2 regions of the Exiguobacterium artemiae 7-3 genome follow, and region 1 is predicted to be linked to the other one. Evidence: riboswitches for the same ligand, from Rfam matches in the RefSeq annotation. Region 1 holds a riboswitch; the other holds the start of a gene.
The links. A riboswitch is a leader RNA that binds a small molecule or an ion and turns the genes downstream of it on or off. The one in region 1 is predicted to bind S-adenosylmethionine.
Positions count from the first base shown of each region.

Region 2: it holds a riboswitch for S-adenosylmethionine, as region 1 does, so the genes downstream of both, P402_RS0103625 (methionine ABC transporter ATP-binding protein) here and metK (methionine adenosyltransferase) in region 1, are expected to answer to the same signal.

Region 1 covers NZ_KK211190.1:772,010-777,090, forward strand. Annotated here, with positions in the region: gene pckA (phosphoenolpyruvate carboxykinase (ATP)) at 1-1,055, opposite strand, end outside; SAM riboswitch class I at 1,288-1,414, shown strand; gene metK (methionine adenosyltransferase) at 1,542-2,750, shown strand; gene P402_RS0104885 (GNAT family N-acetyltransferase) at 2,896-3,384, shown strand; gene P402_RS0104890 (serine aminopeptidase domain-containing protein) at 3,469-4,173, shown strand; gene P402_RS0104895 (class I SAM-dependent methyltransferase) at 4,224-4,817, opposite strand; gene P402_RS0104900 (MDR family MFS transporter) at 4,996-5,081, shown strand, end outside.
Region 2 covers NZ_KK211190.1:523,815-528,895, forward strand. Annotated here, with positions in the region: gene P402_RS0103610 (CAP domain-containing protein) at 1-631, shown strand, start outside; gene P402_RS0103615 (MetQ/NlpA family ABC transporter substrate-binding protein) at 911-1,726, opposite strand; gene P402_RS0103620 (methionine ABC transporter permease) at 1,761-2,426, opposite strand; gene P402_RS0103625 (methionine ABC transporter ATP-binding protein) at 2,416-3,429, opposite strand; SAM riboswitch class I at 3,513-3,616, opposite strand; gene P402_RS0103630 (aminotransferase class I/II-fold pyridoxal phosphate-dependent enzyme) at 3,679-4,866, opposite strand; gene P402_RS0103635 (alpha-glucosidase) at 5,031-5,081, shown strand, end outside.

The sequences.
Region 1 (5,081 bases):
CTGATCGGAGGCAACACACCGTAAGCATCCGCTGTCAGGAAAACAATTGTTTTCGGATGACCGGCACGAGACGGGATAGCGATGTTGTCGATGGCAGTAATCGGATAAGCCGCGCGTGTGTTTTCCGTTTTTGACGTATCATCATAATCCGGAATCCGGGTGTCGTCGAGGACAACATTTTCAAGAACGGTACCAAAACGGATCGCATCAAAGATTTGTGGTTCTTTTTCACGTGACAGGTTGACGGTCTTCGCATAACATCCGCCTTCGATATTGAAGACGCCGTCATGTGACCAGCCGTGTTCATCGTCGCCGATCAATTGACGGCTGTCATCTGCAGACAGGGTGGTCTTACCAGTCCCGGATAGCCCGAAGAACAACGCGACATCACCTTCATGTCCAACGTTAGCTGAACAGTGCATCGACAACACTTCTTGTTGTGGCAAGAGATAGTTCATGACAGAGAAAATTGATTTTTTGATTTCTCCGGCGTACTCGGTTCCACCAATCAAGACGATACGGTGTTCAAATGACATCGCGATGAATGTCTCAGAGTTTGTCCCGTCAACCGCAGGATCCGCCTTAAAGTGTGGTGCGTAAACGACCGTAAATGGTTCAAAGGCCGCAACCGTAGGATATTCGCGTAAGAATAGCTGTTTCGCAAACAGATTATGCCAAGCATATTCGGTTACGACGCGCACTGGAAGGGTGAAATGCGTATCGGCACCAGCAGCAGCTTCTGTGTAGTAGAGTTGATCTGCTTCGTTCATATAACGAAGAACTTTTTGTAACAGTTGCTCGAATTTGTCCGATTCCATCGGTTGATTGACATGACCCCAATCGATATGCATCTCACACGATTGATCACGGACGATGAACTTGTCTTTCGGTGAACGACCTGTAAATTTCCCCGTTTCTACAGACAAAGCACCATTTTCTGCAAGAACTCCTTCTTTGTTACGAATCGCATGTTCGACTAGTTCAGCAACGGACAGTTGTTTGAACACATGCTCCTTCTTGAGTAGTTCTTCGATATTCAGGACCGTCATCGGCATCCTGACCCCACCTTTCCCCTACGTTGGTTTTGGCTCTACTATTAGTATGACACATTTATTATATATGACATACTAATGATAGGGCAATCATTTTCATGCGCTGATTTCTATTTATCTGGAAACGCTTTCAGCATTAACAGTTTAACATCTCTTCTGATTTTTTTCGACTAGAAATTAAAACGTTGCTTGACAGAGTGGACACAAGTTTATATCATGTAATTCGTAACGGATACTCTTATTCTGAGCAGGTGGAGGGAACAAGGCCCGAAGAAACCCGGCAACCGTCTTATATTAATTTCATCATTAATGTAGGAAAAGGTGCTCTCCTGAAGCGAAGTAAACACTTCGAACGATAAGAGGGTAAAGGAAGAACGCACAACCTTTCCCTGACCATTTTTGGACATGGAAAGGTTTTTTTCATTTTACCGTCCCACTCAACTAGGGGAAATGAGTACACCGTCAAATTCTTTTTTGGGAGGGTCAAACATGACAAACCTTAATCGCCGACTATTTACGTCGGAATCAGTAACTGAAGGTCACCCGGATAAAATCTGTGACCAGATTTCGGATTCAATTTTGGATGCAATTCTTGCAGCCGATCCAAACGCACGTGTTGCGGCAGAAACTTCTGTCACGACAGGACTCGTATTAGTAGCAGGAGAAATCACGACATCAACTTACGTGGATATCCCGAAAGTCGTTCGTGAAACCATTCGTGAAATCGGCTACACACGCGCTAAATACGGTTTCGATGCAGACACTTGTGCTGTATTGACATCAATCGACGAGCAGTCAGCAGACATCGCTCTCGGTGTCGACCAGGCGCTTGAAGCACGCGAAGGAAACATGTCAGATGAAGAAATCGATGCGATTGGAGCAGGAGACCAAGGTCTGATGTTCGGTTACGCAACGAAAGAAACACCTGAACTCATGCCACTTCCGATTTCACTTTCACACAAACTTGCTCGTCGTCTTGCAGAAGTCCGCAAGACAGGACAACTCGATTACCTCCGTCCGGATGGTAAAACGCAAGTCACGGTTGAATACAACGAGAACAATGAACCTGTTCGCGTCGATACAATCGTCATCTCAACGCAACATGCAGAAGAAGTGACGCTTGAGCAAATCCAAGCGGATCTGAAAGAACATGTCATCGCTCCGGTCATTCCGACGGAGTACATCGATGCAGACACGAAATTCTTCATCAACCCAACTGGCCGTTTCGTCATCGGTGGACCACAAGGCGATGCAGGATTAACAGGTCGTAAAATCATCGTTGATACGTATGGCGGTTACGCACGCCACGGCGGTGGAGCTTTCTCTGGTAAAGATCCAACGAAAGTCGACCGTTCAGCTGCTTATGCAGCACGTTATGTCGCGAAAAACTTGGTTGCCTCTGGTCTTGCAGACAAAGCAGAAGTTCAACTTGCTTACGCAATCGGAGTAGCACATCCGGTCTCAATCGCAGTCGATACGTTCGGAACAGGAAAACTTCCTGAAGCGCAACTCGTCGAATTGATCGCAGAAAACTTTGATCTCCGTCCTGCAGGGATCATCAAGATGCTTGATCTCCGCCGTCCGATTTATCGTCAGACAGCAGCTTATGGCCACTTCGGTCGTACAGACATCGAATTGCCATGGGAGCAGACAGATAAAGCTGCTACTCTTGAAGAGCAGGCAAAACGTTTCGTATAATCCATTGTTCAGAAACATCCTGTTAAAGGGTGTTTCTGAACTTTTTTTGTTTCTCCCGAACTTTGCAGGGATACGACTGAAATTTCTAGAAAAGGGTAAAAGAACATGAGTCTGTAATCTGTAAAAGGAAAAGGGGGATTTCGGTATGGAGATACGCGAAGCAGTTCCGGCTGATGCAGCACGCATTCATGATATTGCGCTCACGTCTTGGATGGACACATATGAGGAAATCTATTCGGAGCGTTCGAAAGCCCATTTCGTTCAGGAAGCGTATCCGCAGGAAGAAGTGGTTCGGGCAATTCGAACAGCGGAAGAAGCACGTGGGGAATACTTCAACGTCGGACTGATTGACGGGGAAATTGTCGGTTTCATTCACGCCATCGATGTGGATGGAACGTGGGAAATCGTCCGTTTGTATGTCTTGCCGAAATACCAACAAAACGGAATCGGACGCCGGCTGATCCGCGAACTGGAATTGCAAGGGGCATCTCCAATTGAAGTCTATGTCGAATCCCGGAACTATAAAGCCCGTCACTTTTTGACTGCATACGGATTCAAGGAAATCAGCGAGACGACAGAAGAAGTCTTCGGTCAGGTGGAACCTGTGACGCGATTGCAACGTATATACGAATAAGGGAAAAGAAATCCGACTTGAGGCGGTTTTGCTGAAGTCGGATTTGTTTCATACTAGATGGATATCTGATGAAGAGGTGAGCGTGTGGTAGAACAACCAACCGGAGTGATCGTCCTTGTGTACCCACTCCAATTACGTGCCAGACCAAGTGAAGCACTGATTCGCGTTTTAGAGCGCGAATATGAAATCCTTCTGGTCGATGCACCCCGCCGTGTGTCGTTTGAAGAACACCAACAGTTGTTAAAAGAAGCATTACGCGAAGCCGGGAAGCGGAAGCTCCCGATTCATATCATTGCCTGCAGCATGGGAGCACTTGTCGTCAATCGACTGCTGCAAGAATATGAATTACCGGTGGCGAGCCTGACGTTCATCTCGCCGTTGTTTGATTGGCATAACTCTAAACAATTGGGGGGCGTCAAGCAAGTCTTTGCGAGCGCCTTCGACCGGTTCCGTCCCGATGCTCCGCTTGGAACGTTACCGTTCGGACAAAACAATGAGGATGCTGCTCGTCTCGGTGAGTTGACATATGCGCAGTATCGCGAGATTGAAGAAGAAATCGTCATCCATGATGAAGAAAGAAAGAAATTACCGCGAGTCCAACTCGCTTGTTTTTATGCACCGGACGATCAATTCGCTGACGTCAAATTGACGCTTGAAGTGTGTCGAAAGATGGGCGGAGACCAGATTTATCTGCAACGCCTGCATGGATTTCCCCACTTCAGTTTTGAACGTTTGAATACACGATTTGCTGAAAAGTTATTGTTGTTCCTAAAAATTGTGGAAGATTAACAACGCTAAATTAAAGAGGAAGCCGGATGTCAGAATCCGGCTTCCTCTTTTTATTGGTCAATAACTTGTTTTTTTAATTTTTTTTCAATTGCCACGATGAACGGCGGGTTATTTTGCTGATTCAAGAAACGGTACTGCAGGACGGCATAATCCTGTTGAGGAAGTGATGAAACGTGTTCCAACACCGCATCGCGTTCGCGGCGTCCTTCCAAGTGACCATGGTAAATCACAAGGACAATCAGACCGCCGGGAACAAGGACCGGAAGAAGGGCCCGGAGTGCCTCAAGCGTCTCTTCTCCGGTCGTCGTGACCGATTTATCGCTTCCCGGTAAGTAACCAAGATTAAACACTCCGGCACGAATCGGACGTTGTTCAGCAAACAACCGAGCTCCGACGTGAATATGACTTTCGTGATACAAATCGACCCAGTCAAAGACGTGAGCCGCCTGCAGTCGGCGGGTCGTTTCCTCAATTGCTTGCTCCTGGACATCAAAAGCGATGACCCGTCCGCTCGGTCCGACCTGCTCTGCAAGAAAATGCGTATCATAACCGTTCCCTGCAGTCATATCGACGACGCAATCCCCTTCATGGATGACGGATTCCAACAATTCTTTTGCGTAAGGTAATACACGTGCAAGTGACATGGCAAAAACTCCTCTTTCTGATTGATATGCTCTATTTTTTTCTAAGTACCCGTAAAATCGACCCTTTAGTCAATTGTATCATTTTTCCGATTGTTCGTTTAAATTGAAGTTCCTTGACAGAGGGCAGAATAATTTCGTAAAGTGGCAAGGTTGGAAACTATATTGGAGGATACTTACCATGCCGAAATTACCTCGCGCGGTCTGGATTCTGGTATTGGCGATGGCGATCAATACGACAGGATCCTCTTTTTTATGGCCGTTTAA
Region 2 (5,081 bases), 250 kb from region 1:
AAACAAAGACACGGAAACGACCCTTGCGAAAAAAGGCTGGAAAGCCGTCAAATCGTACCGGAAAGGCAATACGAACTATTTGTTGAACCTTGATCATGCCGCTGTCTATGAAAAAAAGGACCGGTATGTGACATATTTCTTTGACCAGCACGACGGTAACAAAGTCAAAGCGACACTTGCGATACCGAAAGAAATCGAAGCGAAAAAAAGTGGATTTTATGGTAAGGCTTCAAGTGCGTTACGGACAACGGATGAGAAGTTGATGTTGCGTCTGATGAACTGGGACCGGGCCGATTATAAGCTCGGAGCACTCACTCCGTACAATGCGCTGAAACCTGTCACACGGGCACACAGTGAGAACATGGCGAAGAATAATTTCTTCTCTCATACCGATCCAGAAGGACGTGATCCGTTTGATCGGATGAAGAAAAAAGGAATTCGCTTTTCGGCAGCCGGAGAAAATCTGTCGATGGGCTATCCGAATGTCTTTGCAGCACATTGGGGATTGATGAACTCAAAAGGACACCGTGATAACATCATGAACAAGGACTTCAAACAGGCAGATACCGGTGTGGCGTTCCGGGACAATTCACCGTACTTTACAATTAATTTCCGGACACCGTTGAAGTGAAAGTTAAAACCAAACAGTGCACTTAGCCTCAATTTTGCGAAAGCAGGATTGAGGTTCTTTTGTGTGGATCAATCTGTAGATGGATGACGCGCTATCTAAATTTGAATTCTATCTTGAAAAATGAGAGGGGAATTTTGATTGACGAAGCCCTGTCTTCTCCAGGAGTCCCTATTTAATGGAAAACCCCTGAAACCGTTCCACCTCCGTTTGTAAGGGGAGGCAGCTGTTTCAGGGGTTTTATATCATCTTTAGACGAGCTAATCGACAAAAAGAATTACATCAGTTTGCCCACTCGGGCTTACTGAAGCCTTTAAAGGACTTTTCGATGACAGCGTTAAAGTCCTCTGACTCCACGACAGCCGTCAAGTCTTTCGCGAGCTGTTTCTTTTCATCTGCTGTTTTGACAGCAACTAAGTTACGGTACTGCTCGTCCATTTTCTCGAGTGCTAATGCATCAAGTAAATCGAATTTCGCAGCAAGGGCAAAGTTTCCAGGAACAGCAGAAATATCAACACTCTCGATGGCACGTGGCAACTGTGCTGCCTCAAGTGGTTTGATGACGAGTTTCTTCGGATTCTTGACGATGTCTTTTTCAGAAACCGTCAATGGATCAGCATCCGGCTTCAACTCAATCCAGCCTTGTTCAGCGAGTAAGTTTAACGCGCGGGCTTGGTTGGTCGGATCGTTTGGTGTTGCGACTTCCGCGCCTGTCTTGACGTCATCAAGCGACTTATAGGATTTACTGTATAAGCCCATCGGTGCCGTCGGAACAGTGATCAGCCCTTTAAGATCGAGATTCTTTTCCTTCGCGAACGTCTTCAGATAGATCGAATGTTGGAACAAGTTCGCGTCGATGTCGCCGCTGCCGAGCGCGATGTTCGGCTGGATGTAATCGCTGAATTCAACGATTTCGACTTTATAGCCTTTCTTTTCAAGACCAGGCTGAATCGCTTCTTTGACCATGTCACTGTAAGGACCGCTCGTCGCACCGATCTTAATCGACTTGGTTTCTTCTTTCGCACTGCTGTCGCCACAGCCGGCAAGAATCCCGGCTCCCAGTAATCCTGTTGCTAAAAAGGCATAACGTTTTTTCATTTTCATTCTCTCCCTTAAGGTTTTCTATTTGTAGTTAACGTTTATCAGCACGGCGGGCAAGTTGATTGCCGAGTCCTTGAATACTTTGGACGATGACGACGAGTACGATGATCGTCACGATCATGACGACGTTATCGTACCGGTAATAACCGAAGCGGATGGCGAGGTCGCCGACACCGCCGCCGCCGACGATGCCGGCCATGGCAGAAAAGCCGATCAGGCTGATCGTCGTCAACGTCACCGCTTGGATGATTCCGGGAAGGGCTTCCGGTAACAGGGCGCTGATGATGATACGAAACGGTGTTGCGCCGCATGCCTCAGCAGCTTCGATCAAGCCCGGTGGAATCTCACGGAGTGATGTCTCGACGAGTCGGGCGAGGAACGGAATGGCGGCAACACTTAAGCTGACAGAAGCGGCTGTCGGACCAATCGTATTGTCGAGCAACAATTGCGTCAGTGGAATCAGCGCGACGAGCAAGATGATGAACGGTAACGAACGAACGATATTAACGAAAAAGTCCAAGATGCTGCGAACGGCGACGTTTTGGAAAAACAGTCCCCGGTCCGTGATGAAAAGTAAAATTCCGAGCGGGATGCCGATGACGAGGGCAAAGCCCAGTGAAATCCCGACCATCAGGGCCGTCTCGGCTAAAGCTTTTGTAAGATCCGGTAACATGGTTTCGATTCGTTCAAGCCACATCCTGGATCACCTCAAGTGTGTGGAGTTGTTCTTCAAGCCATGTCAGGGCCTTATTCACGTGAAGCGTCGGACCAGTCAAGCTGACGATCAGGACTCCGAAGGCGACGTTTTGGATATAATCGACCTTGCCGTGGAGAATACTGACGGAGATATCAAACTGTTTGATCGCTTCCGATAACGTACTTTCGCCGGTCTTCTCACCCGTGAATTGCAGGCGAATGATTTTACCGGGTGTCGTCCGTAAGATGCGTTCCGGTAATTCAATTTGAAGTGCCGTATCGACATAATGTTTTGTGACATCATGGGTCGGCTGACTGAATAAGTCGTATGTACTTGCGACTTCGACGACTTCGCCTTGCGCCATGACGGCAACGCGGTGGCAGATTTGTTTGACGACATCAATCTCGTGGGTGATGAGGATGATTGTCAGGCCGAGTCGTTCATTCAAGTCTTTCAGCAGTTCCAGGATTTGCAGTGTCGTGACCGGATCAAGAGCTGACGTTGCTTCATCACACAACAGGACACTCGGATTATTGGCAAGGGCGCGGGCAATCCCGACCCGTTGCTTTTGACCACCGCTGAGCTGGCTCGGAAAGTTCGTCTCGAATCCTTCAAGTCCGACCAGGGCGACGAGTTCTTTGATCCGGCTTGGGAAATCACTGCGTTTAACGCCGGCTGCTTTTAAGGCGAACGCAATGTTGTCGGAAACGTTCCGCGATTGAATCAGTTGAAAGTGTTGAAAGATCATCCCGATCTTCAGTCGTAGTTCGCGTAAGCTGCCTTTTGAGAGGTCGGACAGGTTGATGCCCGATACTTTGACCGTTCCTTGTGTCGGCGTCTCCAGTCCATTAATCAACCGGAGTAACGTACTTTTTCCGGCACCGGACTCACCGATGATGCCAAAGATTTCACCTTGCTGAATCGTTAAGTTGACATCGCGTAATGCGAAAATCGGTGTCCGGTCACGAACGAACCGTTTGGTGATGCCTTTAAATTCAATCATCTGTCGTTTCCTCCCTATACAAAAAAATCGCTTTTTTCCAGTTAAGAGCAACCAGAAAAAAGCGACGAAGTGTAAGATTTCGTAACTTATCTCTCAGAATGAAACATTCTGTAGGATGTGGCACCGTTCCTTAAAGGTGGTTGCCGGACGTCGTTGGGCCTAATCCCTCGGTCGCTCTCGATAAGTAATTATGCTGTTGGGACTTACTGTAACGGAAATCATTCCCATTTGTCAAACGTTTTTTCAGAATTATTCCGCAACGGCTTGCTGAAACAGATTGAGCTGACCAATCCGTTCGGCAGCTTCGACCAATCGATCGGCATCAGCAATCAGGCTGATCCGGACATAGCCTTCGCCGTATTCCCCGAAGAAATGTCCCGGTGTGACGGCGACATGGGCCTCGTCAAGCAAATGGTCGGTAAAGCTTTGTGAGGTAAAACCAGACGGGACGGGTAACCAGACGAAGAATGAACCACCCGGAACCGGTCCTTCCCAACCAATCTCCTGTAACTTACCGAACAAGGCATCACGACGGGCTTCGTACAGAGCACTGAGTTCACGGACGCATGTTTGATCACTGGAGAGAGCAACGGTCGCTGCGTGCTGAATCGGTGTGAAGGCACTGACGTATAAATGTTCCTGGTACGTCTCGATACTTGAGATGACGGACGGATTACCAATCGCAAAGGCAATCCGGAAACCGGACATGTTAAAGCGTTTCGATAACGAAAACAGTTCAATTCCGACGTCTTTCGCCCCTTCTGTCTGGAGGAAACTTCTAGTCGGACCGTCAAAGCTGATTCCGCCGTACGCCAAATCATGGACGACACAAATATCGTTTGCGTCAGCGAAGGCAACGGTCTGCTCAAAGGCTTCCGCCGTCGCCGTCGCACCGGTCGGGTTACTCGGATAGTTGAGGAACAGCATCCGGGCCCGTTCGACATCCGTCGTATCGAGTAACGTGTAGTCAGGTAAAAAAGCATTTTCCGCAAGGAGCGGTAACGTGATCGGGTAAGCACCGGCAAGTGCTGCACCGGATAAGTAATCCGGATAGCCGGGATCCGGAACGATGACACCTTCGCCGGGATTGACGATGGTTTGCGGTAAAGCGACGATACCGGCTTTACTGCCGAGCAGAATGGCGACCTCAGAAGCGGGATCAATCGTCACGCCGAACTCCGTCTGATAAAAATCGGCAACGGCCTGTTTGAGGAAATCATGGCCGCGAAACGGCGGATACTGGAGGTTTGCCGCGTCATTAATCGCCTCTTTTAAAGCATCTAGAATATGTACAGGTGTCGTCTGATCCGGTGTTCCCTGACCAAGCGTGATGACATCGTGGCCGGCGGCTTTGACGGCACCGATCCGCTGAGCAAGCTCGGCGAAGACCGGAGCAGGTAACCGATCAATCGCAATCGATGGGGCAAAATGTTTCATCTGTTTTCCTCCTTGTTGGGTATTGTCGTCAAGGATAACGAATTTTCAGAAAAAAGAAAAGGATTTTTTAATAATTGCTGATAATTGGTAAAAAGAACCGAAGTCTTTCATGTTTTTGATACACTGAATTAGAATACGATTGAATCATAAAGGAGATGATGGGGATGAATCGGACCTGGTGGAAAGAAGCTGTTGTCTATCAAGTATATTGGCGC